4 regions of the Halobacillus sp. K22 genome follow, and region 2 is predicted to be linked to each of the others. Evidence: riboswitches for the same ligand, from Rfam matches in the RefSeq annotation. Region 2 holds a riboswitch; each other region holds the start of a gene.
What was found. Region 2 has a riboswitch for S-adenosylmethionine ahead of msrA (peptide-methionine (S)-S-oxide reductase MsrA). Riboswitches for the same ligand answer to the same signal wherever they lie in the genome.

Region 1 (8,040 bases), on a different contig from region 2:
TGTTAGCCAATTTAGAAGGGCTGCAATCCTATCAGGGCATTGCAGGCCAAATCCGAACATTTTTTCAACTGTAACTTCTTCTTCCTATACGAAAAGACGCCTTCAGTTCAGAAGGCGTCTCTTATTAATTACTTTCAAATGCTTCTGCTTCAACCACTTCATCAAGCACCGGATATACAGATTCCACACCGTCTTCAGCAACGGAACAAGCTACTCCGAGCGGGGTTTTCCAAAAGGACTCGGGAATATAAGGATTTTTAAGTCCTGCCGGTTGAAATAGAGCGCGGTAAATGCGCGACAGATGTTGACTGGTTTCTTGTGGTTCCCTTTCTCTTTCACCACGAGCCAAAAGAAAAACATAGCGCATGGACTGAAACAAATTGTCACCAGGCATAAATGTGTATTCCTTAAAAAATTTCAATTGTTTCAGAGAGTCCTCTTTTAAACCAGACTTTACGGCAAGATCGTCCAGATGCTCATGCAGATGGTTATATACTTGCTGAAATATCCGTCGTTTCTCATCCTGCATAACTTTATCCGTGTAAATTTCCTGCAACTTTTCATAAGCCTTATCTTTTGTCCAGCTCACTATTGCATCACCTCATTTTATTAATTTTTCTCTCTATTTTCCTTCTCATATCCAAATTGACCTGCTTCGAGTTCAATCGATTGATATAAGAGTGGAATATCCCCAGAGTCTTCTTTCAAATGATCAGCGATTTTAGGAACAAGCTTGTTCCACACCATAGGGTTTGCGGCCATGGCTTGAAACAAGGCCATTTCATTACTCGTCCAGCTTCGTAAGCTTTGAATATAATTAAGGGTTAACTGAAACCCGGGAAGCAGCTGAGCATCTCTCTTTTCCTGAAAGATTCGCATGACTTCTTCCCAGCTTTCGCCTTCTTCATAAAGCTGAACAGACTCGGCTAAAAGAAAAGCCTGCATAAATGCGTCATTGATACCAAGACCTGTACTAGGATCTTTACTGTGCCCCGCATCCCCAATGAGCGCCCATCCCTTACCGTAGGCCTGTCTAAAGAAATTCGGCATGCCGGAGGTGCCTATAATTTTACCTTGTAAAGAAGCGCCTTCTAAACGTCTTTCCATTCCATAAAGCTGTTTATACATAGATTCAAAGTTTACTTGCGGATCCTTCATCATCGTTTTAAATTCATCTGGATGCACTTCTAGCCCAAGACAATCTCTTCCTTCCTCCATTGGAAAAAGAAAGCCAATCCTCCCTTCGTGGAGAAATATTTCTGTGACAGGCTCGACAAGCGGCTTGACTCCATTATAATAACCGTAAAGAACGGGTCGCAATGCTCCTTGATTATGATACTTCTCTGCCCCTGTCCACTTTGCAATATTGGAATATTTACCATCCGCTCCCACCACTAAGTCTCCATAATAGGAAGAAGATCCCCCTTGTTTATGGTCCACAGAAACTCCGACTACCTTATCACCTTCCCATAAAAGATTACTGACGTTGGTGGCTGGTTGAAAGTAAACATCCTTATATTTTTCCGCTTCTTCTAGAAGAACGTGATCTAAATGATCGCGTTTAGGAATGATCGTATAGGAAGACCTAGGTCCTTCCACAAAACTCTGCCCAATGTATGTACGCATTCGGTTAATCTGCCTTAGACCATTCGCTTCCACCTTACCCAGCACCCCCAACTTTTTTAGATACTCTATATGTGACATATGGTGGGTAGAAAGTGTATCACTGGGAAAGGAATTTTTATCAAGAAGTAAGACGCTTTTTCCAAGCTTGGATAGTTCGATGGCCAGGCTTGAACCCGCTACTCTGGCACCTACTATGATGACATCAAATCGATCGTTCATTTTTCAACTCACCTTTAAAAAGTTATTTATTATATCGTAACGGATTTACCTCTGCAAACTCTAGTTTCAGCTTTTGAGTAAAACGTATTTTTTGAACAAGGTAGAGAGTGAGATGAAAAAAAGAGGAAACAAGACAGCGCTTATTTCCTTTATCTGTGCCCATTATATTAAGGCAGCTCATTGCCTGCGGCAGTATATAGTTCATACCATTCTTGTCTGGTTAATTCAATATCAGAAGCCTTAGCTATATCTCTCATACGCTCTGTATTCATCGTGCCAACTACAGGCTGAATATTAGCTGGATGGCGCAGGATCCAAGCAATAGCGATAGCTGAATCTGTCACCCCATACTTTTCAGCCAGATCTTTCAGCTTGGCATTGACTTGTGGAAATTCCTTATTCCCAACGAATGGACCTTCTATCATGCCGTGTTGAAACGGGGACCAGGCCTGGATGGATATATCATTTAAACGGCAGTACTCTATGACGCCGCCATCACGCATAATAGCTGGATCGTTTTGCATATTTACATTGAAACCAGCATCAATCATGGGGGTATGTACTATACTTAACTGCATCTGATTCACAATCAAATCTTCCTTCAAATACTTTTTCAATAGTTCAATCTGCATTGGATTTTGATTACTCACACCAAAATAGCGTACCTTCCCGCTTTCTTTTAATTCCGTGAAGGCTTCAGCCACTTCTTCAGGTTCAAACAAAGCATCTGGCCGGTGAAGCAATAAACTGTCAATATAATCTGTTTTCAGACGTTTCAGGCTGCCTTCCACAGATTCAAGAATGTGATCTTTGGAGAAATCAAAATATCCATCGCGAATGCCGCATTTGGTCTGCAGTTTCATTTTTTCACGAACATCATCGTTCATATCGATAGCCTCTGCAAACACAGATTCGGATTCACCTGATCCGTAAATATCTGCGTGGTCAAACAAATCCACGCCGGTGTCCATGGCATTTTCAATTACATACCGAGCATCTTTCTTTTCTAATTTATTAATCCTCATACAGCCTAAAGAAATTTCCCCAACTTCTAATTCGCTGTTACCAAGCTTCAGCTTTTTCAAACTCCCACCTCTTCCTCATTGAATGGTTCTATCCTAACATTATATTGAAAATAAAGTAATTGAAAACGCTTGATTGTAGAACGAGCATTGCAAAGAAAAAAACCCCAATCTAAGAAAAAATAGAGCGGGGTTTTCGTCTTCATTCGTTTAATTTTTTTCTTCAATTGGTTCATCAAATAAATCCGTAAACTTAGCAACATTTTCGTAGCTGAATTCAAACGCCATTCTTACTTCGCCAAAGCCAGGCTGAAAGAAGTAGCCTTGCACTTCATAACTGCTTTTGTTCTCCCTGACCTTAGTTAGGTGAAAATAGCGCTGGATATATTGAGCCATTTCTTCCAGTTTCTTGTTCCGTACCTTTATCCATTGTTCTTTTAGCTCATCTGTTGGAAAGTCCGATTCCTTTAACATTTGATCACTCCTCTACGGAAATCAAAGCTCTGAAACTGTATATAATCATTATAATATAAGAGCTTACCGATATTTTCAACTGCTATTCAGTAATAAAACTTAGATAAAGTCATGCATTTACCTTTTATTATGGTTAACACACAAAAAAAGAGGGGCAAACAGGATAGGAATAAAACAGCTACGTTAACTATCCTTAAAACGAAGAGAAGTAATGAACTTATCCCTTCTGCACTTTAGATAGAAAAGGACGCTCGTTATGCCAGCTCACATCCACGTCCAGATCAAAAAATCTGGAGAGCTGCTGGCTGGTAATCATCTTAGTTGTTTCGCCAGCATTGAAAACCTCTCCCTCTTTAAGCAGTAAAGTCTTGTGAAAAACAGGAAGAATTTCTTCAACATGATGCGTTACGTAAATCATTGTGGGAGCATTAGGTTTCTTTGTGATCTCTTCAATAGATTCGAGTAATTTCTCCCTTGCTATAAAATCTAGGCCACTTGTAGGCTCATCAAGAATCAGGAGGGAAGGTCCCGCCATGAGTGCTCTAGCAATTAAAACACGCTGTTTTTCCCCGGTTGAAAGAGTTTCATAATTTCGGTTGGCATAGTCAATACACCCAAGGTCTTCAAGTAATGAGATTGCCATTTGCCTCATGGAGTCTGTAGGGGTTTCATAAAGTCCGATAGAAGCAAATGCTCCGCTCAGCACCACTTCAAAAGCATTATCGCCCTGGTGGATCTTCTGCTGAATAGCTGAAGAAACGAACCCAATCTGTTTACGGAGGCGTTCTGCAAGATAAGTCTTCCCAAACTGCATACCTAATACGTTAACCTCTCCCTTTGTTGCAAAGGTGTATGCATTCAGTAAGTTAAGGATGAACGTTTTTCCAGAGCCGTTCAGTCCCAGCAGTACCCAGTGCTCTCCTTCTTCAATATGCCAATTAATATCCTTTAGAATCCATCTGTCTCCTCGTCTCAAAGATACGTTTTCCATCTCCAGCACCATAGATGTGACTCCCTTCTAGCCGCCTACTATTTATATGAATTTATGTACGTATAATACCCTGGCAGGAAATAAATCTCTTTCCTTTCCAGCAAGATCGTTAATTCTTCACCTGACTGAACTTTCTACATAGATAGACGGTTTTCGCAACGGGAATTATATAATCATAATTATTTCAAAATTCTTTGAAAATAACAAGTCACCCCAGTAACACGAAACACCAGAATGACTCCTCCAATTAACATATCCACTGCACGGATCTAATAGATCAAGTTGATGATTTATAATAAAAAGTTTTTGAGCTATAGGGCCGGATACTTGAAGACTCGATTTCGAGATATTCCAGGTCCGTTGCTAATAAAGAGAGTGGCTGACTACGGGAACAACTCGCTTTCCTGCGGGGGAACTGGCAAGCCTCCTCAGTCGTTACCACTCCTTGTGGGGTCTCGCCTAGCTCCTTCTCCCGCGGGAGTCTCGTCGTTCCCTTCGCCAGCCTATGCTTGAAAAGCGAACGGACCCTTCTATAGTCGTTAGAAGGTGCTTGACCCGCCTCAAATGCTTCTATAGCGGGAATTATGACTTTACACGCTCATTGTTAGAAGTTTTATCTCCATCATAAACCGAGCCTCTCAAACAAGATTTCGAGCTCCATATATCGCAAGGGCCGGAGGGGGACGATGTAGACTCCAGTGGGATAAACATGAGCGGTGAGACCCCGGAAGTCGAAGACTGAGGAGGCTCAGCACATGCCCTCGGAAAGCGAAATCGTCCCCCGCAGAACCTAATTCTAACAAAAGTCTCGAAACTGAGTCTTCCAGTAACGGGAGCTTATCTTTAATATGTAACACAAAAATAAAGGAGACACTCAAAAAAAAGACCCCCATTTAGGGAGTCTTCTTTATTAATAACTTCTTTCATCTTCCACTTCGTGGTTCTGATCTAGAATATAGAGCTTGCTTGGTTTGTTTTCTTGAGCCATTTCTTCAGCTTTTGCTACTGCTGTATCACGCTCATCATACAAATCCGTAGGGGCAACATCCTCTATTTTGATCAACCAGCCTGTTACGTCTTTATTTGGTGCAACTGTGTATTCCTTCATGTCTATTCACTCCTTTTACTATACTTGCTAAACCATTCCCACCCCACTGGCATTTCAAACGTATTCGAATTTTGCACAAATAGTTTGACAATTAAGCATAAAACACTTTATAATTCCATACAAGTTAATGAATAGCTGAATATTATAAAAACTCTTATCGAGAGTGGCAGAGGGACTAGGCCCTGTGACGCCCGGCAACCTTCAAGTAGATACTTGAAAAGGTGCTAATTCCTACAGATCTATGGATCTGGAAGATAAGTGGAGGAACTGATTGCTACGCCCTCTTCTTACTTAAGAAGGGGGCTTTTAAATTTTTTTGAATAATGATGAAATATAAATTTAGGGAGGATTATTGATGACATTACCTTTTCACAAATTTGGACCTGAAACTTTATTACTTCACGGAGGCCAGCAACCAGACCCAGCTACTGGATCACGTGCTGTACCAATTTACCAGACCACTTCTTACGTCTTTAATGACACTGACCATGCTCAAAACTTATTTTCATTAGCGGAGCCTGGCAACATTTACACCCGTATCATGAACCCAACCGTCGATGTACTAGAGCAACGCATTGCTTTACTTGAAGATGGCGCTGCTGCAGTAGCTACCGCTTCAGGCATGTCTGCCATTACTATGGCTATCCTCAACATTGCCAGCGCTGGAGATGAAATTGTAGCCTCTTCCCATTTGTATGGAGGAACCTATAACTTGTTCGTTCACACTCTGCCTAAGTACGGGATTACTGTTCATTTTATTGAAGGAACCAGCCCAGAGGATTTCAAGAAAGCTGTTACCCCTAAGACAAAAGCCATTTTTGCCGAAACGATCGGTAACCCAAGCTTAAATGTTCTGGATATTGAAGCTGTGGCTGACGTAGCTCATGAACATCACATTCCTCTTATCATCGATAACACGTTTGCTACTCCTTACATTTGCAAACCGATCAGCTGGGGCGCTGATATTGTCATTCACTCAGCTACAAAGTGGATAGGCGGCCATGGAACGACAATTGGCGGGCTCGTGGTAGACAGTGGACGCTTCAACTGGGATCATGAAAAATTCCCAGGATTCACGGAACCTGATGAAAGTTATCACGGCGTACGCTTTGGTCTTGATGTAGGTCCCGCCGGCTACGCTGTTAAGCTGAGAGTCCAGCTGCTTCGTGACACGGGTGCCTGCTTGAGCCCTCACAATGCATTTTTGCTTCTCCAAGGTCTTGAAACCCTTCATTTGAGAATTACTAAACATTCTGATCAAGCTCTTGAAGTTGCTAAATACCTACAGTCTCATGAAGGTGTGGAATGGGTGAATTTCCCTGGACTCTCTGATCACCCTACTCACCCGCTTACTAAGAAATACTTCAGCTATGGATATGGATCCATCGTCGTCTTCGGAATTAAGGGAGGGCGCGAAGCTGGAAAAAAACTGATTGATCAAGCGAACCTCTGGTCTCACGTCGCCAATGTCGGGGATGCGAAATCACTAATTATTCATCCTGCTTCGACTACTCACCAGCAGCTAAGTGATGAGAATCTTGAAAAATCCGGGGTGACGGAAGAACTAGTCCGTCTGTCTGTTGGGCTTGAATCAATAGAGGATTTAATTGCAGAGCTGGATGCGGGTCTTAAAGAAGCTACTGGTTTCTCAAAACCATACAAAAACTCTAAAACCGTTATAGAAGAAACACTATCGTCATCATTGGACCGTTCGAATAATGAACTGCGTCAAAAAGTTATCGCTATCGTGGGAGCTGTTTCAAACGATGAACTCTCTAACGAGGCTAAGAAGCTTTCACGTTTAGGCTTTCAAGTTGTAGAAATCTCAAGCATTTCAGACCTTCAAGCTTCTTCCCTGCCAGCAGTTGATGTGCTTTATGCAAAAGAACTCGATCAAGATTCTATCAACTCGGCACAAGCGATTAAACCTGGCTTGTTATGGTCAAGAGACTCTGTACCAGAAGTTCAGGATAATCTTGTCACTGGCCTCAGTCTTTATGAATCAATTATAGCGTTACGTTCCGGGCAGTCTTATACGGAAACGCCACTATCTGTCTAAACTGGAAAGGAGGCATGAACATGTCTGTAAAAAATCCCACCAGCTACCAGTTTCCAAATAAAACCATTTCTATCGGCTCTTTTACATTTGAATCTGGAGATCAATTGCCCGATGTAGAACTTGCCTATGAACGATTTGGACCAGCTGGTGCTCCAGCCATTTTAATATGCCATGCGTTAACAGGAAATCAGTATGCGGTTGGTTCCGAGGAGCAGCCCGGCTGGTGGGCCGGATTGATTGGCAGAGGGCTTCCCATTGACACCTCTCAATTTCAGGTCATAACATTTAATGTATTAGGTGGCTGCCACGGGTCTACGGGACCAGCCAGTTTAAACCCGGAAACTGGTGAACCCTACCGATTAAGCTTCCCGCCGGTCACCGTCCGTGATATAGTCCACGCACAACGGAAGGCTTTACATGAACTTGGGATCAACCACCTCCATGCTGTGGCAGGTGGATCTCTCGGAGGCATGCAGGCCTATGAGTGGGGATTGCTCTATCCGACTTTTATGAAGCAGCTTTTTATACTTGCTGCGACACC
Region 2 (8,040 bases):
TCGGATATTACCTTTGTTGTATTGAGCGGTATAAGATTGCTTTCTATTCTTTTTAGACTTGAACTTCGGTCTATTGTTAAGTTTCTTAAAAAAACGATCGAAAGAAGCTGCAAGATTCCTCAACGAATTTTGCAGAGCTGTACTATCAACTTCTTTTAACCATTGGAAATCTTGTTTGATTTGTGTAAGTTGTTTATTGCATTTTGCATAAGACAAACCTTTACCAGAACGTTTGTAGGCATTGTTCCACTCGGCGAGGAAATGATTAAACACAAAACGTGAACATCCGATGGATTTAGCAATTAACGTTGTTTGTTCTTTACTAGGATAAATGCGAAATTTATAAGCTTTGTGCGTCACCATTTCCACCTCCATATAGGAACATATGTTCTCGTTTTAGTATAGCATATAGCCTTAAGAATAGAAAACGAAAACCTTCGCCTGACGACGGCATTTATCTCCCCCTTACCACCGGTCTTCGACACAGTGCTTGAAGAGGGAGGCTTCTGCCGATAAATGCTAAAAAAGGGGTGACTGAGATGGAAAAGAAGCATATGTTCCAAAACATAACCCACAAAAAGATGGACTTTGATCAAGTATTTAATCATATTCTGACCTTTATGAATAAGGAACCGCTCGGAAACTACCGCTTAATGCTTGGTACTGATTCTCAAATCCACCCTTCTCACACCATTTTTATTACTGGAATCGTCATTCAGCGTGTAGGAAAAGGAGCCTGGGCTTGTTTCTGCAAGGAGCTTATTAGACGTAAAATGACTACGCTGCATGAACGCATCTCTTATGAAACATCACTTACCGAACGAGTCGCTGCTTTGTTTACAGAAGAAAAGAAAACGGAAATGATTGATATTATTCTGCCTCATATTTATAAAGGCGCTACGTTTACCATGGAAGGGCATATCGACATTGGTTCAGGAGAGCGGAACCGGACAAGAGTGTATGTAAATGAAATGGTAGCGCGGATTGAATCACTCGGAATCGAACCAAAAATTAAGCCAGATTCGATTGTAGCCAGCAGTTACGCTAACAAATACACAAAATAACCCGCTACTCACTTTATAAGGCTCTGCTAAATCTCCGAGTTACTTATTAGAGATAAGCTCCCCTTACTGGAAGACTCAGTTTCGAGATAAATGGGGACCGTTACTCTATTTGGAAGAGGGCTGGTGGGGAAATAACTCGCTTTCCTATGGGGGAACGGTGAGCTTCCTCGCTCGTTTCACTCCCTGCGGGATCTCACCTAGTTCTTTCTCCCATGGGAGTCTCGCCATTTCCCCACCAACCCAGCCATTTCTTGTGAACGGACCCTGCTATAGGAGATAGAAGCCATGCCACATCTGCTTCCAATGCTTATATAACAGGGTTTCTATAGCTAAACACACGTAAAGACCAGTGTGAATCATAGATGATCCTTGTTCATTGGAAGGCGTTTATGCAGACAATTTTGAGCTCTCAATGATCGCAAAGGGGCGGAAGGGAACGGCGAAGACTCCTGCGGGATGAACATGATCGGTGAGATCCCGGAAGGCGAAGCCTGAGGAAGCTCACCACATGCCCGCGGAAAGCGAGTCGTTCCCTGGAGCCCCTTTCTCTACAAAATATCTCGAAACTGAGTCTTCAACTATACGGCCCTTTAGTGTAATAACTTGCTTATGTAAAATCAACGATGCCTTTTCATAAGATTTAAAAAAGCACAATCTCGACTCAACTGAGATTGTGCTTTTTGATTATACTCGCACTTTCTTTAATTGCTCCAGTACTTCTGAAGGCTCTGCGCGATCTTTGTAATCTTCTTTCGTATATTCATAAACAATCGTTCCGTCCTGATCAATCACATAAGTTGCAGAAACAGGAAGTGTCCACGTTTCATCACCGTTATGCTCGTCTACTCTCAGTCCTTTATCCTTGTACACTTCAACAAGGTAATCCGGCAGCTGATAAACGAGATTATACTGATTGGCTGTTTCATTTCCGACATCACTTACGACATGGAACTGTAGATCATTTTTCTCGGTCGTGGATAAAGAATGATCAGGTGATTCCGGACTGATAGCAATTAATTCGCCACCGTTTTCGTGAATATCACCCAGGATTTCCTGATAAGACCGGAGTTCCATATTGCAATAAGGACACCAGCCTCCCCGGTAAAACGTCAGAATAACAGGTCCTTGTTCCAGCTGTTTGTATAATTCTATAGAATTTCCCTTCGCATCAGGAAGGTTGAAGTTGGGAGCTTTTTCGCCTTCAGCGAGACCCTTCCCGTCAGAAGACTGCTCCAATTCTTGAATGGCCTGCTTCATTTTCTTTTGCACATCTTCAGGAGCCGTCGCTTTGAATTTTTCAATGTATTCGTTGTAGCGCTCTTTCATTTCTGTCTTCACAAGAAAAAACTCCTTTATGGTTTGATTCACGTCGATTATAACCTAGTTGTTTACTTGGTTAAAGGGATTTGCTCAGTTCCCCTTGTTAAAAATAAAGCTATACATACAGCAAGTCCTCCTGCGGTCAGCTTTCCAGTTATCACTGGAACGATCATATCTTTTTCAACTCCTGCTACAAAAGCAAAGTGGCTGCCCAGCACAAAAGCACCGCTTACGGCAAAAGCTGAATTAACAACTTTCCCGCGGCGATCCATGTGTTTCATCATAGCAAGCATCGGTAAGTGATGGGCAAGAGAAGCGAGCAGGCCGGTCATAGCTGAAGCATTTAAACCGATCTTATTGCTCAACCGATTCCATAACTTTTCTCCTTTTTGATTCAAAAAAGCAATCAAAGGATAAGCACCGGCAAGGGTAACTGTAATTCTACCTACAATAGAGACTCCTTCAGAAAGAGGAGCCAATCCTGAGATAAGGGTGAATTCGGTGAGCGTTTCAATCGTAATGGCGACAAGTCCCGTAATAATTAGGATTTCAACCCCTTTTCCAAACCAGGCAAATACACGTATCGCCCCATTTGTGAACAGCCATAAACCCACTCCGATAAAGACGGAGAGAAACAGCGCCGGCATTAGATTCTGCAGCATCCACAACCATTCATATCCTGCGATCGCACCTCCTGCCAGGCAGCCCACAGGGATTGTTACAATTCCGATTAAAATTCCTTTTGCGAAGTAAGGCCGGTCTTCTTTTTGAATGATGGTAAGGGCGACCGGTATAGTGAAGACGAGGGTCGGTCCCATCATGGTTCCTAAAAATGCCCAGGAAAATACAGCCGCTTCATCTGTTAAGGCTAAAGCTTCTGAGAGGGAATAGGCTCCCATATCAATCGCTAAAATCATAGAAGCAAACATGGAGGGATCAGCGCCCATATCTCTAAAGACTGGACTAATGACAGGTGCAGTGATCTCTGATAAGACGGGGGCGAGCGAAATGATCCCTACCATGGATAGGGCTAGCGGCCCCATCATCATAAAGGCATCATAGAAATGCTTCCCTAACGATAATCGCTGATTAAGTACATAGTAATCCAAAGCCCCTGCCACCATAAAAATACACATGATGATTACTATCGATTCATTGATCCATAGCAAATCTGCTCCCCCCTTCATGAAATCTTCCTCTTACTCTCTCTTTTCGTTCCGTTCACTGTTTTCCCTTCCAAGTCCCGCGCCTAACTTTTCGTTCATAAAAAAACACTCAGAGTAAACACTCTGAGCGCCTGCTAAGGAAAGATTTATTTAGCCGATTCCGCATGCTACCGAACCATTTTTCTGTAAATACTTCTGGTGATGCTCTTCCGCTTCATAGAAAGTGGTGGACTGAACGACCTCAGTAACGATCGGACGCTTGAATGTACCTTTTTCATCCCACTCTTTAATCTTTTCTTCTGCAATATACTTTTGACTGGCATCGTTGTAAAAAATCGCAGAGCGGTATTGGTGACCGATATCGGCACCCTGACGGTTTTTAGACGTTGGATCATGGGTTTCAAAAAAGATATTTACGAGTTCAGAATAAGTAATTACAGTCGGGTCGTATTCTACTTTCACCGCTTCAGCGTGACCCGTTTTCCCCGTTTTAACCTGTTCATAGGAAGGATTATCCAAGTCCCCGCCAATATAACCTACACGTGTGGATGTGATGCCTTCAAACTTTTCAAAGAATGCTTCTACTCCCCAGAAACACCCTGCTCCAAAAATTGCCTTTGCCATTTCTCATCTGTCCTTTCCTTTTAACGCAACTTCTATCGAGAGCCTTTACGGGTATATGACAACGAAAAGACCCCTTTTCTTATCCAAGAAAAGGGGTCGTATAATAGTCCGTACGATCCTCTCATCTCTTAGGATGTCACCATCCTACAGGAATTGGCACCGTTCTCGTCAATCCTTAGATTGATTCGATGGTTGCCGGGCATCAAAGGGCCAGTCCCTCCGCCTCTCTGGATAAGAAGTTTCCGTTATTTATTTTTAAGTTATTTCATATCTTACAATGTTTTAGCAGTGAAGTAAAGGATGAAGCTTGAATTTTTTTGGAAAAAACATATTCAGCTCTCGTTTTGTTATCCTATTCAGATTCCCTTTAAAAAATGCCCGTCTATTTTTAAGGTTTTTCTCATTCGACAAACCCTTATTTGCCGCGATCTCCTGAAGTGCTGACTTCTTCAAACGGCTGGACGATGACAAAGCCATCACCATTGAATTCCATTTGGATCGATTCTCCACTTCCCCGGCCAATGATGGTTTTAAAACTGATATCTGTTCGAAATTCTGGCTGCAGATGCCCCGACCAGGCTACCGTCGCATTCGGATCAGTGATCACTGGCTGCCCTGGACGCACCATGATCGTGAGCGGTTCGTAGTGAGAAGTGATCGCTACTTTTCCTCTTCCCTGCAGTTTGACGTTGAACAGCCCGCCAGACATCATTCCAGCCACTTTTTTCATCAGTTGAATATCCCAATCCACGCCTGGCTCAAAGGCTAGAAGATCATTGCCGTTTACGGTGATTTCTTCATTATCCAGTTCTAGAATGGTAATTTTTTTACCTTGATCGGCTAAATAAAGGCTGCCGCGTCCGGTAGCTTTCATAAGGGAACTACCCTCCCCGCTCATCGCTTTCTTCATAAAGCGGCCTACGCCGTGCTCAAGAAACCCTTCTCTTTCGAACTTGATTTGCCCGTTGTAGGAGATCATAGAGCCCGCTTTCGCCCATACCTGATCCGTTAAGTTTACTTCCAGAATCCGCGGTGTTTCCAACTCAAAGTATTCATTTTCGGCATCGTCCTGCTTTGTTTCTCTTATAAATTGTTCAATGGAGTATTTGCTCATTCTTTCCTCTCCCTTTTTAATCAAAATTGATTCCTATGCAGGATATTCGCTCTACTCCTATGGTACTCCTTCTTCACCCAGGGGAATTTTGCTGGACTGAGGATTAAAGAGAGTCTGGAAGCTATGAGTTCTTGTACTACCTTAAATCTCTGTCGATTATTACAGATACGTTCCCGTTTGTGGAAGACTCAGTTTCGAGATATCTAGTGAGAGAATTAGGTCCTGCGGGGAACGAACTCGCTTTCCGGCCCTGCACGACGCAGGGTCGTTCGACGTTGCCACACGACGTAGCGTTCTTAGTCGAACCTCTTCTGTGCTGAGCCTCCTCAGGCTTCGACTTCCGGGGTCTCAACGATCATGTTTACCCCACAGGAGTCTCCCCGTTCCCCTCCGGACCTGGCCAAATCAGAAACTCGAAACTTGTTCGTTTTTCATCCGCTTGAGAAGTAAAAACCACATGGGCGTATATACTTTTTTTCATGTTGGAACTATGCGAGATAGCCTGTTATATAAGCATTTCAGTCAGGGTAATGAGGAAAGGATACTCTCTTTAGAATGGTGTCGTTTGCCCTAATAAAGTTGGATTGGCGGGGAAATGTGGAATCACCCTGAAAGACACGACCAACATAAGCTGACCATCAAAAAGATTGCGGTTTTTCAATCCGTTGATGAGCGGCTTATGTCTCGAGTGTCTAGGTGATGGAACAAGAGGTGTTATTTCCCCACCAGCCCCCTCCCTTATATCGTAAAGGATCCCAATTTATCTCGGTCCAGAGCCTTACACAATCCGGCCCTTTTGTTTATTAATTCGTTTTGGTCAACCTAAGAATAAGGCGCCGTAGATGAGAGATCCAAGGATTACAAAGGCAGGATGCAGCTTTACTTTTTCCAGTAGTAAGAAGCTCGCAACGATAAGGATCGCCGTTTGCAGGAAACCTGTTGATTCATAGGAATTCCAGAAAAACTGATAGGCCATAATCCCAAGAAGCACGGCAATTGCCGGGCGGATTAAGTTAGTCATCCGCTTGACCCTAGGAGAATCCTTGAATTTATATAGGAAACTCAATAGGACAATCATTAAAATAAGCGATGGAGCAACTGTGGCAAAGACACCGACCACTGCCCCCAGGACACCCGCCTGCTGATAGCCGATAAAACCAGCCATTTTCGTTGCAATCGGCCCTGGCAGCGCATTCGCCATAGCAAGCATTTCGCTGAACTCCGTCACACTCATCCATTCAAATCGCCCCACAACCTCATTTTCTACCAGAGGGATGGAAGCAGGACCTCCACCATAACCGACTATTCCAGGTATAAAAAAAGCAACAAATAGTTTCCATAAGATCATGACGACTGCTCCTGACTTTTTAAATTAGACTTATCTTTAACAGGCTTAAGTAAAGCGTACATTAATAGCGCAAAGATAAGCAGGCCAGGGTGCAGGCCTATCCATTCAATCAGTAAAAGAGAGCCCACCCCAAGAGATAGTGAGACCACCCAGCCCAGACTCCCCTGAGCTTTTTTCAGAAAATCATAAGTCAGCTTGGCAAGCATAACTCCTACAACCGGGACAACAGCTTGTGTCATGCCATTGACCCAGGGCTGATCACGCAAACTATTTAAGGAAATAATTAGGACGATCATAATCACAATCGTAGGAAGAATGGTCGCTAATACTGCATTTAACATTCCTATGATTCCGGAAACACGATAACCTATGTACCCGGCCATTTTCGTAGCAATAGGACCTGGCAGCGAGTTACCTAATGCCAGCACATCGCCAAATTCATCGTCTGAGAGCCATTTATATTTTTCAACCACTTCTTTATGGACCAGCGGAATGGAAGCAGGACCTCCTCCATAACCGAGCATTCCCACACGAAAAAAGGCTATAAAGAGATTCCATTGCTGCATTTCTTCTCCTCTCCTTCCAATCCGACTCTCCTCTTTCCTTCAGTAAGCGGAGATCGTGCCATCTGTTCTTGATTCAGTGCCGCCATATAAAACTCCCGTTTCTGGATCACGCCATATGAGCTGGCCTCTCCCGAAAGCACCTGTTTCCAGCTGCACGCTGATGTCATGTCCACGGCGCGCGAGAGCTTCGGCAACATGTTTAGGAAAGTTCGGCTCTACCCACACTGTCTTGTCTTTCATCCACTGCCAGCGGGGAGCATCAAGCGCGGCCTGTGGGTTTAAATGAAAATCAACCGTATTCATGACGACCTGCACATGCCCTTGGGGCTGCATAAATCCGCCCATGACACCAAATGGTCCGACGGGCTGGTCTCCTTTCGTTAAAAAACCGGGGATAATGGTATGATAAGATCTTTTGTTTCCTTCAAGTGAGTTCGCGTGCCCTGGTTCCATAGTAAAATTATGCCCCCGGTTTTGCAGAGCAACACCAGTGCCAGGCACCACTAATCCAGATCCGAATCCCATGTAATTGCTCTGAATAAACGATACCATATTCCCTTCCCCGTCCGCGGCAGCCAGATACACGGTTCCACCTTTCGGGGGTACGCCCGCTTCCGGCACTTCAGCTTCTTCTGTAATAGAAGATCTGCGTTCAGCTGAATAATCATCATTTAATAAATCATCGATGCCTACTTCCATAGAAGAGGCATCAGCGATGTATTTTTCTCCGTCTGCAAAAGCGAGCTTCATGGCTTCTATCTGCTTATGATATGTAGAATCACTTTCTTTTTCAAGTATGTCAAAACCTTTCAGCATGTTCAAAGCTGAAAGTGCCACA
Region 3 (8,040 bases), on a different contig from region 2:
CTCCGCCAGCTCAGTCCAGTCCATACGCCGCTGCCCAAGGTGCTTCCGCTTTTAACCGAGGAGTCTTCATCGTCCCCCTACGGACCTAGCCGAATCAGAAACTCGAAACCACTTAACCCCCTGTTTGCTTGGTGAGAAAAAAGCATGGGATAAGGCGTGTATTATTATGCTAGAACGTTGTGGAAAAGCTTGTCATAGAAGTATTTAGGACCTATTTCGAAGGAGAGCATTCTCTCTTCTGGAAGGGTCCGTTATTCTCTCGCGGCAGGGTTGGTGGGGAAATGGCGAGACTCCCATGGGAGAAGGAACTAGGTGAGATCCCACATGGAGTGAAAACGAGCGAGGAAGCTCACCGTTCCCCCATAGGAAAGTGTTCAAATGTGGAATCACCCTGAAAGACACGACCAGCATAAGCCGACCATCAAAAGGATGGCGGTTTTTCCATCCGTTGATGAGCGGCTTATGTCTCGAGTGTCTGGGTGATGGAACAAGACGAGTTATTTCCCCACCAGCCCGCTGCTCATATCGTAACGGACCCAAGATATCTCGAATTCGATTCTTCAAGTATCCGGTCCGATCCTTTAATAAGCTTCTTATGAAAATCACAACCAGATTTAACAGCACTAAATAAAGAGGAGGGATAATTCAATGATTATCCCTCCTCTTATACGTTATACGCTTTGATCCATGCAGTGGATTAATCGTTTCTCAATGTCTTCCGCGAGTCTCTGGATTTGTTCATCTTCTACCAATTGAATGAGGGCAGTTGGTCTAGGCATACCTATCTTCGTCGTGCCTCCTTCAGAGTAAACGACCATTTTACACGGTAAGAAATAACCAGCAAGGGTATTTTCATTAAGAATGCGTTGAGCTTCCTTAGGGTTACATACTTCCAATACTTTAAATTCTTTCTCAAATTCTAATCCTTTTTCATTAAGTTTGTCTTTAATATCAAAATTCCATAATACTCCGAACTGGGCTTCTTTAAGGCTGGCTTCTAAACTTTCTACTGCCTCTTCGATTCCTTTTTCTGTTTCTACTGTGTAATGAAACATGTTTGAACCTCCTTTTTAAGCTCTCGGTTTCAGCATACCCGTTCAGGTATGAAGATAATCGTATATAAATAGATTTAATGATAACTAGCAGGAGATTTAGTGGGGAATTTTTCGAAAAGTTTAGCAGATTAAATTGACAAAGCTGATGAGCTATAATAAGATAATCACCATCCAATTTAAAAACGAATAAATATCTTCTTATCTAGAGAGGTGGAGGGACTGGCCCTACGAAACCTCGGCAGCGGGACTGATGCGTCATCAGAAACTGTGCCAACTCCAGCAGGTGCTTTTTGCACGTGAAAGATGAGAAGAGACGGTTCTCATAAATTACGTATGGCCAGAGCCCCTCTTCTTATCTTTTAAGAAGAGGGGCTCTTTTTATGTTTAACGCTCAGAAGTACATAAGAAAGCTGATAATTGGAAGAATCCAAAAACAAAGGGGGGACCGTTCATGATTGATTTTGAAGGGGTTTCAAAGATCTATGAACACAATGGAAATGAGTTGCGAGCTGTGGATCAAGTTGATTTAACAGTGAATAAAGGAGAAATCTTCGAGGTTATTGGTTATAGCGGAGCAGGAAAAAGCACGCTTGTTCGTTTAGTTAATTTACTGGAATATCCTTCGGAAGGCCGGCTCCTGGTAGATGGTAAAGATTTAACCCAACTATCTAAACCTGAGTTGCGAAAAGTCCGGAAACGAATTGGCATGATTTTTCAGCACTTTAATTTGCTGGAGTCTAAAACGGTACGTCATAACGTGGCATTTCCATTGGCGATATCAGGGGTGTCGAAAAAAGATATTGATGCACGTGTAGAAGAAATTCTGGAGTTCGTAGGCTTGTCAGATAAAGCCAGGCAGTACCCGGACCAGCTATCCGGCGGACAGAAGCAGAGGGTGGGAATTGCAAGGGCTCTAGCCACCTCACCGGATATATTGCTATGTGATGAAGCGACATCTGCCCTTGATCCTGAAACCACCAAGTCTATTCTTAAACTTTTGCGCAGAGTACGAGACGAATATAACATCACGATTCTTATGATTACGCACGAAATGAATGTGGTCCGTGAAGTGTGCGACCGTATCGCAGTCATGGAACACGGACGTGTGATTGAACAAGGATCCATATTTGACTTGTTTTCCCAGCCGGAACATCCCACTACAAAAAACTTTGTAAGAACGGTGATGGAAAATGAAATTCCTGCATCCATCCTGGAGGGGATTGAAAAGCGGGGAGCAAGCCGTCATATTTACCGGGTGACCTTTGTAGATGAAAGCGCGGGCCAGCCTGTACTTTCCCAAATATCGAAGTCCTATGAGGTGGAAGTGAATGTGCTTTTCGGACAGATTACAGAGCTTCAGGGCATTCCGTTTGGACATTTAGTGGTGGAACTTCAGGGAGAAGATAAAGAAATTGTGAGAGCGATCGACTCAATTCAGCGTTCCGTAACGGTTCAGGAGGTGGAAGCACATGCAGGTTAACTTAATGGATTTTTGGCCGAGAATTCTGGAAGCTACCAATCAGACCCTCTTAATGGTCGGGATCTCTCTGCTTGCAGCTACATTAATCGGTCTTCCTCTCGGCATTGCATTAGTAGTTACAAGAGACGGGGGACTGCTTGAAAGTAAACCTATATTCAATGCGCTTAGTTCAGTAGTTAACTTCTTCAGGTCGATTCCATTTATCATCTTACTGGTAGCTATCCTGCCAATTACAAGATTTATTGTAGGCTCATCTATTGGTACAGCCGCAGCAGTTGTGCCGCTTGTCATATTTTCAGCGCCCTATATTGCGCGGCTGGTAGAGAGCAGTCTGCTTGAAGTGAAGTCAGGAGTTATTGAAGCAGCGGAGGCGATGGGAGCGTCACCCTGGCAGATTATCGCGCGCGTATATTTACCGGAAGCGTTGAGTTCCATTGTATTAAACCTGACCATTGCCACGATTGGCCTTGTAGGTGCTTCGGCAATGGCCGGATTTGTAGGCGGCGGTGGTCTTGGTGACTTGGCTATTTCTTATGGTTATCAGCGTTTTGAGACGGATATCATGATTGCGACCGTACTTCTTCTCGTCGTCATTGTGCAGATCACTCAAACAGTAGGAAATTTTGTATCTAAAAAAATTCGCAGACAATAGGAGGTCTCATCATGAAAAAATTATTTATTTTATTAAGTTTAGTAGCTGCCATTGGAACCGTATTAGCGGGGTGTTCCAGTGAAAGCAGCGGAGCAGAATCAAGTGAAGGATCAGAAGAGAAAAAGGTGGTTAAAGTTGGACTGAACGGGTCTGGCGTGCCGATCTGGGAAAAAATAAAAGAAAAAGCAGCCAAAGAGAATATTGAGATTGAGTTAGTCGAGTTTTCGGATTATGTACGTCCTAATATGGCACTGGCTGATGGAGATATTGATTTAAACGCGTTTCAAACAGTCTCTTATTTTGACTCCTTTATAAAAGAACATGATCTGGACCTGGCGCCAATTGGGACCACATTAATCGCTCCCATGGGAATATACTCTGAAAAATATGAGGATGTAGAAAACATCCAAGAAGGAAGCACCATTGCTATACCAAAAGAGGCCACCAATATGGGTCGGGCTTTATTACTTCTTGAAAAAGCAGGACTGATTGGACTGTCTGAGGATTTTGATGGAAATGGGAACCTGGACAAGGTTCAGGAAAACCCTAAGAATTTAAAATTTGAACCGATCGTTGCTGCCCAGACTCCTCGCGTACTTCCGGATGTTGCTGCCTCTATCATTAACAACGGAGTAGCCGTCGAAGCCGGGTTTGTTCCTGTAGACGATGCCATCTTTATTGAAGATGATACAGCACAGCCTTATATCAACATTATTGCAGCACGTGCAGATGAAACGGACAAAGAAGTATATCAAACGATTGTGGATCTTTATCAGGAAGAAGACGTAGCGCAGCACATTCGTGAAGTTTACAATGACTCCTTGATTCCTACGTTTGTACCACTTGAAAAAATAGGCTGGTAAGCAAAAAAGAGCGTAAAAATTAATCAATTGAAACAACCAGCCGACACGGTTTAGTCATTTCGTTGTATGAAAGTCTGTCCTTGTATTAGAATAGAGAAAGTAGAAGAGAGGACGTGAATACAATGACAGATATTAAATTAATTGCACTAGACGTAGATGGGACCCTTGTAAATCCGCAGGGGACGGTATCAGACGCGAATATTAAAGCCGTCCAAAAAGCAAAGGATCAGGGAATTCATGTCCTTTTAAGTACAGGAAGGTCGCTGTCGCGTTGCCGTGATATAGCGGAGCAGCTCGGCAGGTCATCTTATATTGTAACGATCAATGGCGGGGAGATTTATAATCAGGACTTTGAACTGGTGGACCAGACACTGCTTGAGCCTCACCATGTCAGTCGTTTGTGGGAACTTAAAGAAAAACATGGATTATATTTCTGGTCATCTACGGTTCAGGGGATTTTTAACTCTCAGGAGCCATTTGATAGCGAAATTGAAGAGTATAACTGGCTCAAGTTCGGCTTTGATATCGAAGATGATGAGATTAGAGAAGCTATTCTGCAGGAATTGAATGGCAACCAGGACCTTGAGATTACAAATTCCAGTCCAACGAATATTGAAGTGAACCCCACAGGTGTTACGAAAGCTGCGGCTTTACTGAAAGTTTGTGAATGGCTTGATCTGAAAATGGAAAACGTTATGGCAGTCGGAGACAGCATGAATGACATAGCGATGATCCGTGAATCAGGTGTTGGTGTCGCGATGGGGAACGCACAGGATGAAGTTAAACAAGAAGCGGAGTTCGTCACAGGAACAAATGCTGAAGATGGAGTAGCTCAGGCAATTGAGAAAATATTAAATTCATAAGGAATCAAGTTCATACAGATAGATCATTCAGCTTGCAGAGAAACCCAGAGGTTTTCTGCAAGCTGTTTTTTTATGCTCCGTGGATGAGTATCAAAACAGTTTGCTGCGGACGAATGCGCGCGATTCCTCTACCTAACGTTTTCACGGTCTGGGACCATAGTGTAAAAACATGTCACATTATTCAATTATACGTCTTTTTGTAACCGTTTTCCCAATAATGGAGGAATTGAACATAAGCAGCGAGAATCAATCTATTAGAAAATTATTTACTCAAAGAAGTAAATGAGCAGGAGGTTATGATGAAAGCAGGTTACATAAAAGAAGAGCATGATATTTTGCGAAAGTCGCTGCGCCAATTTCTCTATAAAGAAGCTTATCTTTACTTTAAGGAGTGGGAAAAACAAAAAGCTATTCCACGATCTTTTTGGAAAAAACTTGGTGAACAAGGATATCTATGTCCGTGGCTCGCAGAAGAATATGGCGGTTTCGGTGCTGACTTTGGCTACTCCGTTATTATCAATGAAGAACTGGAAAAAGTGGGGACAGGGTTAATTGGTATTGGGCTGCATAACGACATCGTGGTTCCCTATTTATCTGCCTATGGGACAGAGGACCAAAAGAAAAGGTGGCTTCCGAAATGTACAACAGGAGAATGTGTGACAGCCATTGCTATGACCGAGCCAGGCGCTGGTTCAGACTTGGCAGCGGTAAAGACATCGGCTCAGAAGGCAGGGGACCACTATATATTAAATGGCGAAAAGACGTTTATTACCAATGGTACTTATGCAGATTTAGTCCTGGTGGTTTGCAAGACGGACCCGAAAGCTTCTCCAGCACATAAAGGAATCAGTCTGATTGTGGTAGAGAAAGAAACACCGGGATTTACAAGGGGAAAGCAGCTCGAAAAAGTGGGGCTGCACAGCCAGGATACATCCGAACTTATTTTTGAGGATGCTAAAGTACCGGTCACCAACCTGTTAGGAAAAGAAGGGGAAGGCTTCTATTATTTAATGAATCAGCTTCAGCAGGAACGTCTAATTGTTGGAATCGGAGCCATTGCTGCTTGTGAGCGAATGCTTGAAATAACAATCAATTATGTAAAAGAACGGAAGGCATTCGGACAGTCGATCGCTTCCTTTCAAAATACTCAATTCAAGCTGGCTGAACTGCAGACAGAAGTCGAAATAGGCCGTACCTTTCTCGATCGAACGATAGAAGCTCATATAGAGGAAGAAGATGTGGTGAAGCAGGTTTCCATGGCTAAGTGGTGGACGACCGAACTTGTGAAAAAAGTGGCACTTGAATGTATGCATCTGCACGGAGGCTATGGATATATGGAAGAGTATGAGATAGCAAGAAGGTTCCGTGATGCACCAGTCACTGCTATTTATGCAGGCACGAATGAAGTAATGAAGTCGATCATTGCTAAAAAAATGGGACTCGTTTAGGAGGCAGGATGTATGAAAGAAGTAGTTATAATCGAAGCGGTTCGTACCCCGGTTGGAAAAAGAAATGGATTATTAAGCGGTCAAAGACCTGATGAACTCTTTGCTTTAGTGCTTCAGGAACTAATCGAACGTAGTCAGTTGGACCCTAAAGAAGTAGAGGATGTCATTGCCGGCTGTGTATCGCAGGTAGGTGAGCAGGCGGGGGATATCGCAAGGATTGCCGCGCTGACGGCAGGCTTTCCATTGGAGGTGCCTGGAGTAACCGTAGATCGCCAGTGCGGGTCGAGTCAGCAGGCCGTCCATTTTGCTTCCCAGGCCATTGCATGCGGAGATATGGATGTAGTTATTGCCGGGGGAGTAGAGAGTATGTCACGTGTACCTATGTTTTCCAACATGCAGGGTAGCAAGTACAGTGAACAGCTTACAGAGAAGTATGACATGATCAATCAAGGTTTGTCTGCTGAACGAATTGCAGAAAAGTGGGAAATATCAAAGGAGGAACTGGATGCTTATGCTGCTTCCAGTCATGAAAGAGCCCTGCATGCAATTAAAGAAGGACGCTTTAATAGAGAAACGATGTCCGTGGAGGGATCGAATGAGCATGGAGAGTCCGTAAAAGTAAGCGTAGATCAGGGGCCAAGACTAGGTACCTCTACCGCTTCTCTTTCTCAATTGAAGCCTGCTTTTAAAGAGGATGGACTTATTACAGCTGGAAATTCAAGTCAAATCAGTGATGGAGCTGCTGCCCTCTTATTAATGTCGCGTGAAAAGGCCGAAGAGCTCGGTCTACAGCCAAGATTTAGAATTGTTGCCCGCTCCGTAGTGGGATCGGATCCAACTCTTATGTTGACGGGGCCAGCTCCTGCTACTTTTAAAGTTCTTCAAAAATCAGGGCTTAGTCTTGATGATATAGACTTGTTTGAAGTCAATGAAGCTTTTGCATCCGTTCCTTTGTTCTGGATGAAGGAAACAAAGGTGGAACATGCCCGGTTGAATGTAAATGGAGGAGCTATTGCTCTTGGTCACCCTTTAGGGGCTACAGGAGCTAAGCTCATGACTACTTTAATTCATGAGCTGGAGCGTATCGGGGGGCGATATGGATTGCTTGCGATATGCGAAGGACTGGGAATGGCCAACGGCACCATTATTGAACGGTTGGAGAAACAGGAATGAAAGGTAAAGAAGTAGTAGCGATTGTCACGGGCGGAGCCTCCGGTCTAGGAGAAGCTGTAGTTCGAAGTATAGTAGAGAACGGCGGGCAGGCTGTTATTGCGGACCAGGACACAGAAAGAGGAAATACGCTTGCTCAATCGTTAGGAGCGGCTGCTCTTTTTAAAAAAACAGATGTGACTTCTTCCCAGCAAGCGAAAGAAATCATCGATCAAGCTTGTACCACTTTCGGCAAAGTAAATGCCCTTGTCAATTGTGCGGGAATAGCTGCTGGAGAAAAGATGATTGGGAAACAGGGCGTTCATAGCTTGGAGTCCTTTTCAAAGGTAATTCAAGTAAATCTCATAGGCACATTTAATATGATTCGGCTGGCCGCTGACCAGATGCAGAACAACCTGCCGAATGAAAAAGGTGAGCGCGGTGTCATTGTGAATACCGCATCTATTGCAGCTTACGACGGCCAAGTAGGACAGTCCGCCTACAGCGCTTCTAAGAGTGGGGTTATAGGG
Region 4 (8,040 bases), on a different contig from region 2:
ATACTTTGAAAAAGATCTCGTCACTCCTGGTATTCGATTGGAGAATGGCGAGATAGAAGTTCCTTCGCTTCCTGGGATAGGCATAGAGGTGGACATATCTTATTTAGAAAGAGTGACCAAAAAGGCCAAAACATTCCGGTTGTAAGTAAAACCTCCTCCTGAAATTACTCATAAGAAACCAGTCTATGGTTTAAACTAAGCCGGAGGAGGACGACGGATATGAATAAGAATAAGTATTACATTAATATGGGCACCCAGGAAATCTCCCTTAATCATGACGCCAATAATGACGATTTCGTTGTATTTGCCACCGAAGAGGAGATCATTAAAATCAGAGAAATTTTTGATGAAGTGTACAACTCTGATATGCGTTCATTTTTTCGGGCCCACATTCCTGCCATGCCCTACCACCAGGATCAGGACAATGATGATTACGACGTAGAATTAAAATCAGCTTTTCGAATGATTCACGATCTTGGAGATGAAATGACCAGAGAACATATTGAGCAGATGAAAATATTAGAAGATTAAAAACCCGCTCCTTTACTGGAGCGGGTTCAAATAAATAATTTAGGACTGAAATAAACTCTCCATTCCTTCAATTACTTTGGCGTTGGTTTTAACTTTTTCAGGAACTGAAATGTTCCCAACCTCATTGAATTGACTGTATTTTCCTTTCATAGTCTGGACCATATGAGTGTTCTCACCGTTTTGATTAATTGTGAAATCCATCTCCATATCAACGGATTCTGGATAATACGTTTCTTTATTCACTATAAATGTATAATCTACTTTGTTTACCGTCATCTTTTCCATTAGATCTTCAGGTACCTGATCTTTGGGCAGCATCTCATTCAAAGAGTCATTTAAAAGCTTCTTCACATTCTCGCCTTCAGAATGAAAGGAGAGAGTATAGGAGGAGTCACTTTCTTCCAGCTCAAATTCGTCAACATAGTCTTCCAGGTTTTCTAACTGGGATGCGGGGTTCTGCTGCTGGGCACTCATCGCATTCAACTGATTTACTATTTGTTTTGGTGCTTTATACCACCCCTCTTTTGTAGGCATTGTCATATAAAGCCCATCTTCTGTGTAATACTGTTCAATAGTCTGGCCCATCATTTCTACGGTTTGATGAAAAGCTACAGGATCCGTCTGCATTTTAGAGTCTATCGTAGTAGCAATAGGTATGCTGCCGGGAACAAGTGAATCTTCGCTGCCGTCAGTCCCTGTTTCCATTCCCATATCAATAATTTGTTTGGATTCTATTGTCATGGCAAAGTTGTCAAGACTCTTACTGGCTTCAGCTGCCTTAGTATAAATATCCTCTACTTTTGCTCCTTCTGAGCTCGCGCAGCCACTGATCAAAATAAAAGCTGCCAACGTACTTATAAGCATAATTAATTTTAACTTCAAAAGAATCCTCCTTCACAGTAAAGTATTTACCTTATTTACGTTATAAGAAGTAGAAAGTTTCAATATGTACCAAAAAAATCCTTTTGAGTTTATTGATGTGTATTAAAAGGAAGAAATAAAAAAAAGAAGCTATAGTTTTGGCTCGGAGTAGTTTGTATTTATATATCCTTATGGTACGATTTAAACAGGTGAAGGATTGCTCGAATAAAGAAAGTACCCACATCAAGTATTAAAGGCAGTTGATCTAGCATGAAGACATTTAACGACTTTTACCAAAACTCGGTTCGATTATCCTTTGAGGATCATCCTTTCTCTAAATTCCCTAAACATGTATGGGTCATATGCCGGTACAATAACCAATGGTTGCTTACCCAGCACAAAGACAGAGGGTTTGAGTTTCCAGGCGGCAAAGTAGAGGAAGGAGAAACAGCAGAAGAAGCGGCTGTGCGTGAAGTAATGGAAGAAACAGGAGGCTGCGTGGAAGATTTAAAATATGTAGGACAGTATCACGTAGAGGGTAAAGGCGGCACAGTTATTAAGAATGTGTACTTTGCTGCGATAGGAGCCTTGACTAAACAGGAGCATTACTTTGAAACGTATGGCCCTGTTCTTTTTCAACACCTCCCTAAAGGCATGAAAACAAACGAACGCTTTAGCTTCATGATGAAAGATGAGGTTCTTCCTTTATGCTTACATAGAATTAAACAGCATCATGAAGAGGAATAAAAAAGACGTCCGGGTAGTCCCTGGACGTCTTTTTTATGGTCAGCCATTAGTGGTTAGTCTCTATGATAAGATGGACCTGCCTGCTTAATTTCTTCAGTAGCATATGAAAACTTCTTAAAGTTTTCATGAAACTTTTCAGCGAGTTCTTGAGCATTCCGGTCATATTCTTCTGGATTATCCCACGTTTTTCTAGGAATCAACACTTCATCTGGCACGCCAGGGCAATGGGTAGGGATGTTGAGCCCAAAGAAAGGATCAGTATAAGTCTCTACAGAATTTAATTCTCCCTCGAGAGCCGCATGAATCATAGAACGTGTGTAAGATAATTTCATTCGGGAGCCTTTTCCGTATCTTCCACCAGTCCATCCTGTGTTAACTAAGTAGACATCTGCATTGAACTGCTCGATTTTCTCCCCTAGCATTTCAGCATAGGTAGAAGGCGGTAAAGGTAGAAAAGGCGAACCAAAACAGGCTGAGAAGGTAGCTTGCGGTTCGGTTATTCCCCGCTCTGTACCAGCAAGCTTGCTCGTATATCCACTCAAGAAATGATACATCGCCTGCTCCCTGGTTAACTTACTGATGGGTGGCAGGACCCCCGTGGCATCCGCCGTAAGGAAAATGATTGCATGAGGATGCCCCGCAACACTGGGCTGTACAATATTATCAATATGATGGATCGGATAGGCTGCTCTTGTATTTTCCGTCAGGTTAACGTCGTCGTAGTCTGGAGTGTGTGATTCGTTGTCGAGAGCTACGTTTTCAAGGACGGACCCAAAATGAATCGCATTAAATATCTGTGGCTCTTTTTCTTGAGACAAGTTAATGCATTTGGCGTAACAGCCACCTTCAATGTTGAATATGCCAAAATTAGACCAAGCGTGTTCATCGTCCCCAATTAATTTTCGATGAGGGTCGGCGGACAAAGTCGTCTTGCCTGTTCCGGATAAACCGAAAAACAGAGCTACGTCTCCTTCTTTACCGATGTTTGCAGAACAGTGCATAGGAAGAACGTCTTTTTGAGGCAATAAGAAATTCATAACTGAAAAAATAGATTTCTTAATTTCGCCAGCATACTCTGTTCCACCGATGAGTACAACACGATGTTTGAAAGAGATCATAATAAAGGCTTCCGAATTGGTTCCATCCACTGCTGGATCTGCTTTAAATGTAGGTGCAGAGATGACCGTGAATTCTGCCTCATGATTCTTCTCTTCGTCTTCATCGGGTCTGATAAACATTTGGTGGGCGAATAAGTTATGCCATGCAAACTCATTAATCACCTGAATGGGAAGACGGAACTTTTCATCTGCTCCTGCGTATCCTTTAAATACGAATAAATCATTGCGGTTCTTTAAGTAATCCAGTACTTTATGATAAAGGTTTACAAATACATCATCTTCAATAGATTGATTTACTTTGCCCCAGTCAACCAATTGACTAGACTGGTCATCCTTGACGATGAATTTATCGTTGGGAGACCTTCCCGTATAAGCACCGGTTGTTGCCTGGATGGCACCTTTGTCTGTCAATGTTCCTTCGTTGCGATCCAGAACCCTTTCCACTAGCTGAGGGACCGATAATTGATGGTGGACATGGTCTTGAGCTAATAAAAGATTCAATTCTGACATTTGATTAATGGCACTCATATGTGTCTACCCGCCTTTATAAGAAGATTTTAATCCAAGCTATGTGTTAATCTGAACATTAGTATAACACAATTGATTTATTAATCCATACTAATAATGAAAATGCTTTCAAAATTTTTTTAAGGCTTTTCTTTAAATCTCGAAAGGTATTTTTTTAGCTGGATGAGGTGGAAATTGAACGCCAATCGCTTTCGTGTTGGCGTGCCTGCCTCCTTCTCATTCTTAGATAGAAATGTGCAGGGAAATCCGCATCATCGATTACTATAGACCTTTATAGGAAGGCCAACCTGAAGATGAAAATAATCCGCCCACTTATTTTCTGGTGAGCTTTGTAATTAATTTCTTCCTTTAATATGGAGAATATAAAGGAAGGAGAATGAGAAAAGTCATATGAATTATACTATGTAGGAATGGCGGGAAGGTTTAATACTTTTCCCAAAAAAAAGCTGGGTGCCCCTAAAAGTGAAAATAAGAGATTGAATTAAGGCTACGATCCTAAAAATAGGTATTTTTCACGTCATTAATGCTTTAATTGACATTAAAGTACGTTTTCGATACGATATCCTAGAACGGAAACTCTCTTATCCAGAGTAGGTGGAGGGACAGGCCCTTTGAAGCCCAGCAACCGTCATGTGCAATATGACATGGTGCTAACCTGAAGCAAGGACGAATACTCCTTGGACGATAAGAGCGAAAGGAAGCAGCCCCCTTTCCTCGAGTCAGGAAGGGTTTTTTCTATTTATAAGGCAATATCTAAACCACCTGATATGCCTATTGCTATTCCAAATTGCTTGCACCTTAGGTTGTGACATCCATAAGAAAAGAGCATAGATTGAAACTATGAAAAAGTTTCTACACATACTGGTAAAGAGTTCCGTCTAATACTTTGTACTTACAGAAGGAGGAGTTTTTCAGAATGCCAGCCAATCGCCGGTTATTCACATCAGAATCTGTTACAGAAGGTCACCCTGACAAGATTTGTGACCAGATCTCTGATGCCATTTTAGATGAAATTTTAAAAAATGACCCAAATGCAAGGGTTGCATGTGAGACAACGGTAACAACGGGACTAGTACTTGTTTCAGGAGAAATCAGTACCAACACGTATGTTGATATTCCAGCCATTGTTCGTAAAACAATCAAGGAAATTGGATATACAAGAGCTAAATTTGGATTTGACGCTGATACGTGTGCTGTATTGACAGCAATTGATGAGCAGTCTCCTGATATTGCTGGCGGCGTGGATGTTGCCTATGAATCCAGAGAAGGCCAGATGAGCGATGATGAAATAGAAGCTATAGGCGCAGGAGACCAGGGTTTGATGTTTGGTTTTGCCAATAATGAAACCAAAGAATTGATGCCTTTACCAATTTCATTAGCCCATAAACTTTCCAAACGGTTATCAGATGTACGTAACGATGGAACGCTGGAATACTTGCGGCCAGATGGGAAAACACAAGTGACGATTGAGTACGATGCTAATGATCAGCCTGTTCGCGTAGATACGATCGTTATATCAACTCAGCATGCTGAAGAGATTACACTTGAACAAATAAAAAAAGATCTTAAAGAACAGGTTATTGATCCAGTTGTTCCGAGTCATTTAATTGATGACAGTACCAAGTACTTCATTAATCCTACAGGCCGCTTTGTTATTGGAGGGCCTCAAGGGGACGCTGGACTAACAGGTAGAAAAATTATTGTTGACACCTATGGTGGCTATGCCCGTCATGGCGGCGGGGCATTCAGTGGAAAAGACGCCACAAAGGTAGATCGTTCTGCTGCTTATGCAGCCAGATATGTAGCTAAAAATATTGTAGCAGCTGGTCTTGCTGATACAGTTGAAGTGCAGTTAGCCTACGCTATTGGGGTGGCACAGCCTGTGTCCATTTCCATCAATACCTTTAACACAGGAAAGGTAACTGAAGAGGACCTCGTTGCAGCGGTAAGAGATCTGTTCGATCTTCGTCCAGCCGGTATCATTAAGATGCTTGATTTACGCAGGCCTATCTATAGACAGACTGCGGCTTACGGGCACTTTGGCCGCACAGATGTAGAGTTTCCATGGGAGAAAACGGATAAGGCGGATAAATTAATACAACGTTTCAGTTAAAGGAACAGTTACTATATTTTAAAAAGGGAACTCCTTAAATAGGATAGTTCCCTTTTTTTGAATCCATCTCATGTAGAGTTTAACCTTAAAATCAAATCGGAAGTTTAACAGTTTTTTTAAAATAAACGTAAGTGGTCTGGTTTGTACTGGGAGAGTTATCCAGGATCAATCTTGCAATCCTTTGTAATATTGACCTTTCTCTATATAACTGGACCGGATTCGATTCATTTCTTTTATGTCATCTTCGGTCAATTCACGTACAACTTTGGCCGGCCTGCCGAAAGCAAGGGTGTTCGGAGGAATCACCTTTCCCGGAGGTACGAGACTGCCGGCGCCAATAAAAGCCTGTTCTCCTATTTCAGCTCCGTCCAGGATTAAGGCTCCCATGCCTATTAAAGCATTTTTCTTAATATGCGGAGAGTGAAGGGTAACTTGATGACCAACCGTCACACCATCTTCAATTACCAATGGAAGATTTGGACTTTGATGCAGCAGACTTAAGTCCTGAATATTCACATTGTTGCCAATATGTACGGATGATACATCTCCTCGAATAACTGTTTTAAACCAAATGCTTGAGTAAGCACCGATCGTTACATCCCCCGTTATTACAGTATCTTCAGCGATATAAGCAGTTTCATCAATCTGAGGTTCTTTTCCTTTATATTCGCAAATCATACTAAACCCCCTTATAATATGGTTATATTAAGTATAGCAAAGTGATAGGAGCCGTGTAGAAGTGAAACGATTAAACTCCAATCAAAATTTAGCCACAATTGTTATTGTTCATGGTGCTTTTGAACATGCCGGACGTTATCAATCACTGGCAGAAAGCTTTCGTGACGATGGATTTAATGTTATTTATGGTGATCTTCCAGGCCAAGGCTCAACTGAAGGGAAAAAAGGTCATATAAAAAAATTTGAAGCCTACATAGATACTGTACGTAAATGGCTTCAAATAGCGGACTCATCCCGTCCTGTTTTTTTACTGGGGCATAGTATGGGAGGGACTGTGGTCATGAGGGTTATGCAAGAGTTAAAGCCTTCGGTGGATGGAGTGATTCTCTCCTCCCCTGCCGTAGGGATATTAAACGGAGCCAGTAAGTCTCTGGAAGCGGTCACTCATGTAATGAATAAAGTTTGGCCTTCCGTTCTCGTGAAAGCCCCTTTTAAACCAGAGTATGTTACGCGTAATCCAGATGTTATTGCCAATGATAAACAAGATCCTCTTATCATAGAGAAAATATCTATTCGATGGTATAAGGAATTCCGTAAAGCAATTAAGAAGTCATTATCGGAAGTAGGAGAGTTTCCGAACGTGCCTTTATTAGTCATGCAGGCAGGTGAGGATTATATGGTAGATTCCGAAAAAACTAAAGAGTGGTTTCATAAAGTCGGCTGCCAGGAAAAAACCTATAAAGAATGGCCGGGATTCTATCATGAAATCTTCAATGAACCTGAGCAGGAAAACGTCTACAATTTCGCTCTGAATTTCATAAATCTCCAAGTAAAACAAGCAGGAAAGGGGGAGTTGTAGTGGCAACCCAGGTACCACAAAATGCTGTTCGTTTAATGTATCGAGTGTACACAGAGGTTTTTCCTGAAGTTCATAAGGAACTGAATTATTGGATTGATCGCGCTAAAAAGATCCCTAACCATGAACTGAGAACCCAGGCGATGGCAAGTATTGAAGATAAGACCTTCCATTGTGAAGGAGGTTCCATTTATTCCATGCTCGCTGGACCAAAATGGAAAGAGTCGATTCGTTTTATTGTGGCTTATCAAACCATTAGTGACTATCTGGATAATTTGTGTGACCGCAGTACTTCCATGGATCCAACCGATTTCCGAATGCTTCATGAATCCATGACAGATGCCTTGACCCCTGAAAATGAAGTGAAAGATTATTACTGTTACCGTGATGATAAAGATGATGGGGATTATTTAAGAGATCTTGTATATACTTGTCAAAATGTACTTAAGGACTCTTCAGATTATCCCTTTGTGCAGAACCACACGTTGAAACTTGGGTCGTTGTATACAGACTTGCAAGTACATAAACACGTGATTGAAGAGGAAAGAATACCGCGTCTTAAAAATTGGTTTAAAGATCATCAATCTGAGTGGCCCCATCTAGAGTGG

Region 1: another riboswitch for S-adenosylmethionine. It lies ahead of ACTWPM_RS09790 (O-acetylhomoserine aminocarboxypropyltransferase/cysteine synthase family protein); the one in region 2 lies ahead of msrA (peptide-methionine (S)-S-oxide reductase MsrA).
Region 3: another riboswitch for S-adenosylmethionine. It lies ahead of ACTWPM_RS13035 (methionine ABC transporter ATP-binding protein); the one in region 2 lies ahead of msrA (peptide-methionine (S)-S-oxide reductase MsrA).
Region 4: another riboswitch for S-adenosylmethionine. It lies ahead of metK (methionine adenosyltransferase); the one in region 2 lies ahead of msrA (peptide-methionine (S)-S-oxide reductase MsrA).

The regions. Positions count from the first base shown of each region.
Region 1 covers NZ_JBQQCN010000011.1:15,867-23,906, forward strand. The annotation lists gene ACTWPM_RS09755 (TetR/AcrR family transcriptional regulator) at 1-74, shown strand, start outside; gene ACTWPM_RS09760 (hypothetical protein) at 125-589, opposite strand; gene ACTWPM_RS09765 (NAD(P)/FAD-dependent oxidoreductase) at 610-1,845, opposite strand; gene ACTWPM_RS09770 (aldo/keto reductase) at 2,013-2,930, opposite strand; gene ACTWPM_RS09775 (hypothetical protein) at 3,078-3,341, opposite strand; gene ACTWPM_RS09780 (ABC transporter ATP-binding protein) at 3,559-4,344, opposite strand; gene ACTWPM_RS09785 (DUF2188 domain-containing protein) at 5,243-5,440, opposite strand; SAM riboswitch class I at 5,592-5,701, shown strand; gene ACTWPM_RS09790 (O-acetylhomoserine aminocarboxypropyltransferase/cysteine synthase family protein) at 5,796-7,499, shown strand; gene metX (homoserine O-acetyltransferase MetX) at 7,520-8,040, shown strand, end outside.
Region 2 covers NZ_JBQQCN010000034.1:28,106-36,145, forward strand. The annotation lists gene tnpB (IS200/IS605 family element RNA-guided endonuclease TnpB) at 1-363, opposite strand, end outside; gene ACTWPM_RS18705 (ribonuclease H-like YkuK family protein) at 540-1,064, shown strand; gene ACTWPM_RS18710 (peroxiredoxin-like family protein) at 1,749-2,402, opposite strand; gene eutH (ethanolamine utilization protein EutH) at 2,453-3,571, opposite strand; gene msrA (peptide-methionine (S)-S-oxide reductase MsrA) at 3,701-4,174, opposite strand; SAM riboswitch class I at 4,293-4,412, opposite strand; gene ACTWPM_RS18725 (AIM24 family protein) at 4,590-5,288, opposite strand; gene ACTWPM_RS18730 (chromate transporter) at 6,106-6,636, opposite strand; gene ACTWPM_RS18735 (chromate transporter) at 6,633-7,202, opposite strand; gene ACTWPM_RS18740 (gamma-glutamyltransferase family protein) at 7,242-8,040, opposite strand, start outside.
Region 3 covers NZ_JBQQCN010000017.1:38,172-46,211, forward strand. The annotation lists gene ACTWPM_RS13030 (DUF302 domain-containing protein) at 672-1,055, opposite strand; SAM riboswitch class I at 1,251-1,365, shown strand; gene ACTWPM_RS13035 (methionine ABC transporter ATP-binding protein) at 1,507-2,535, shown strand; gene ACTWPM_RS13040 (methionine ABC transporter permease) at 2,525-3,187, shown strand; gene ACTWPM_RS13045 (MetQ/NlpA family ABC transporter substrate-binding protein) at 3,199-4,050, shown strand; gene ACTWPM_RS13050 (Cof-type HAD-IIB family hydrolase) at 4,173-4,913, shown strand; gene ACTWPM_RS13055 (acyl-CoA dehydrogenase family protein) at 5,213-6,361, shown strand; gene ACTWPM_RS13060 (thiolase family protein) at 6,374-7,534, shown strand; gene ACTWPM_RS13065 (3-hydroxyacyl-CoA dehydrogenase) at 7,531-8,040, shown strand, end outside.
Region 4 covers NZ_JBQQCN010000015.1:5,579-13,618, reverse strand. The annotation lists gene menC (o-succinylbenzoate synthase) at 1-145, shown strand, start outside; gene ACTWPM_RS11835 (hydrolase) at 220-531, shown strand; gene ACTWPM_RS11830 (DUF6612 family protein) at 571-1,413, opposite strand; gene ytkD (RNA deprotection pyrophosphohydrolase) at 1,663-2,139, shown strand; gene pckA (phosphoenolpyruvate carboxykinase (ATP)) at 2,193-3,785, opposite strand; SAM riboswitch class I at 4,364-4,476, shown strand; gene metK (methionine adenosyltransferase) at 4,702-5,898, shown strand; gene ACTWPM_RS11810 (gamma carbonic anhydrase) at 6,064-6,576, opposite strand; gene ACTWPM_RS11805 (lysophospholipase) at 6,638-7,435, shown strand; gene ACTWPM_RS11800 (tetraprenyl-beta-curcumene synthase family protein) at 7,471-8,040, shown strand, end outside.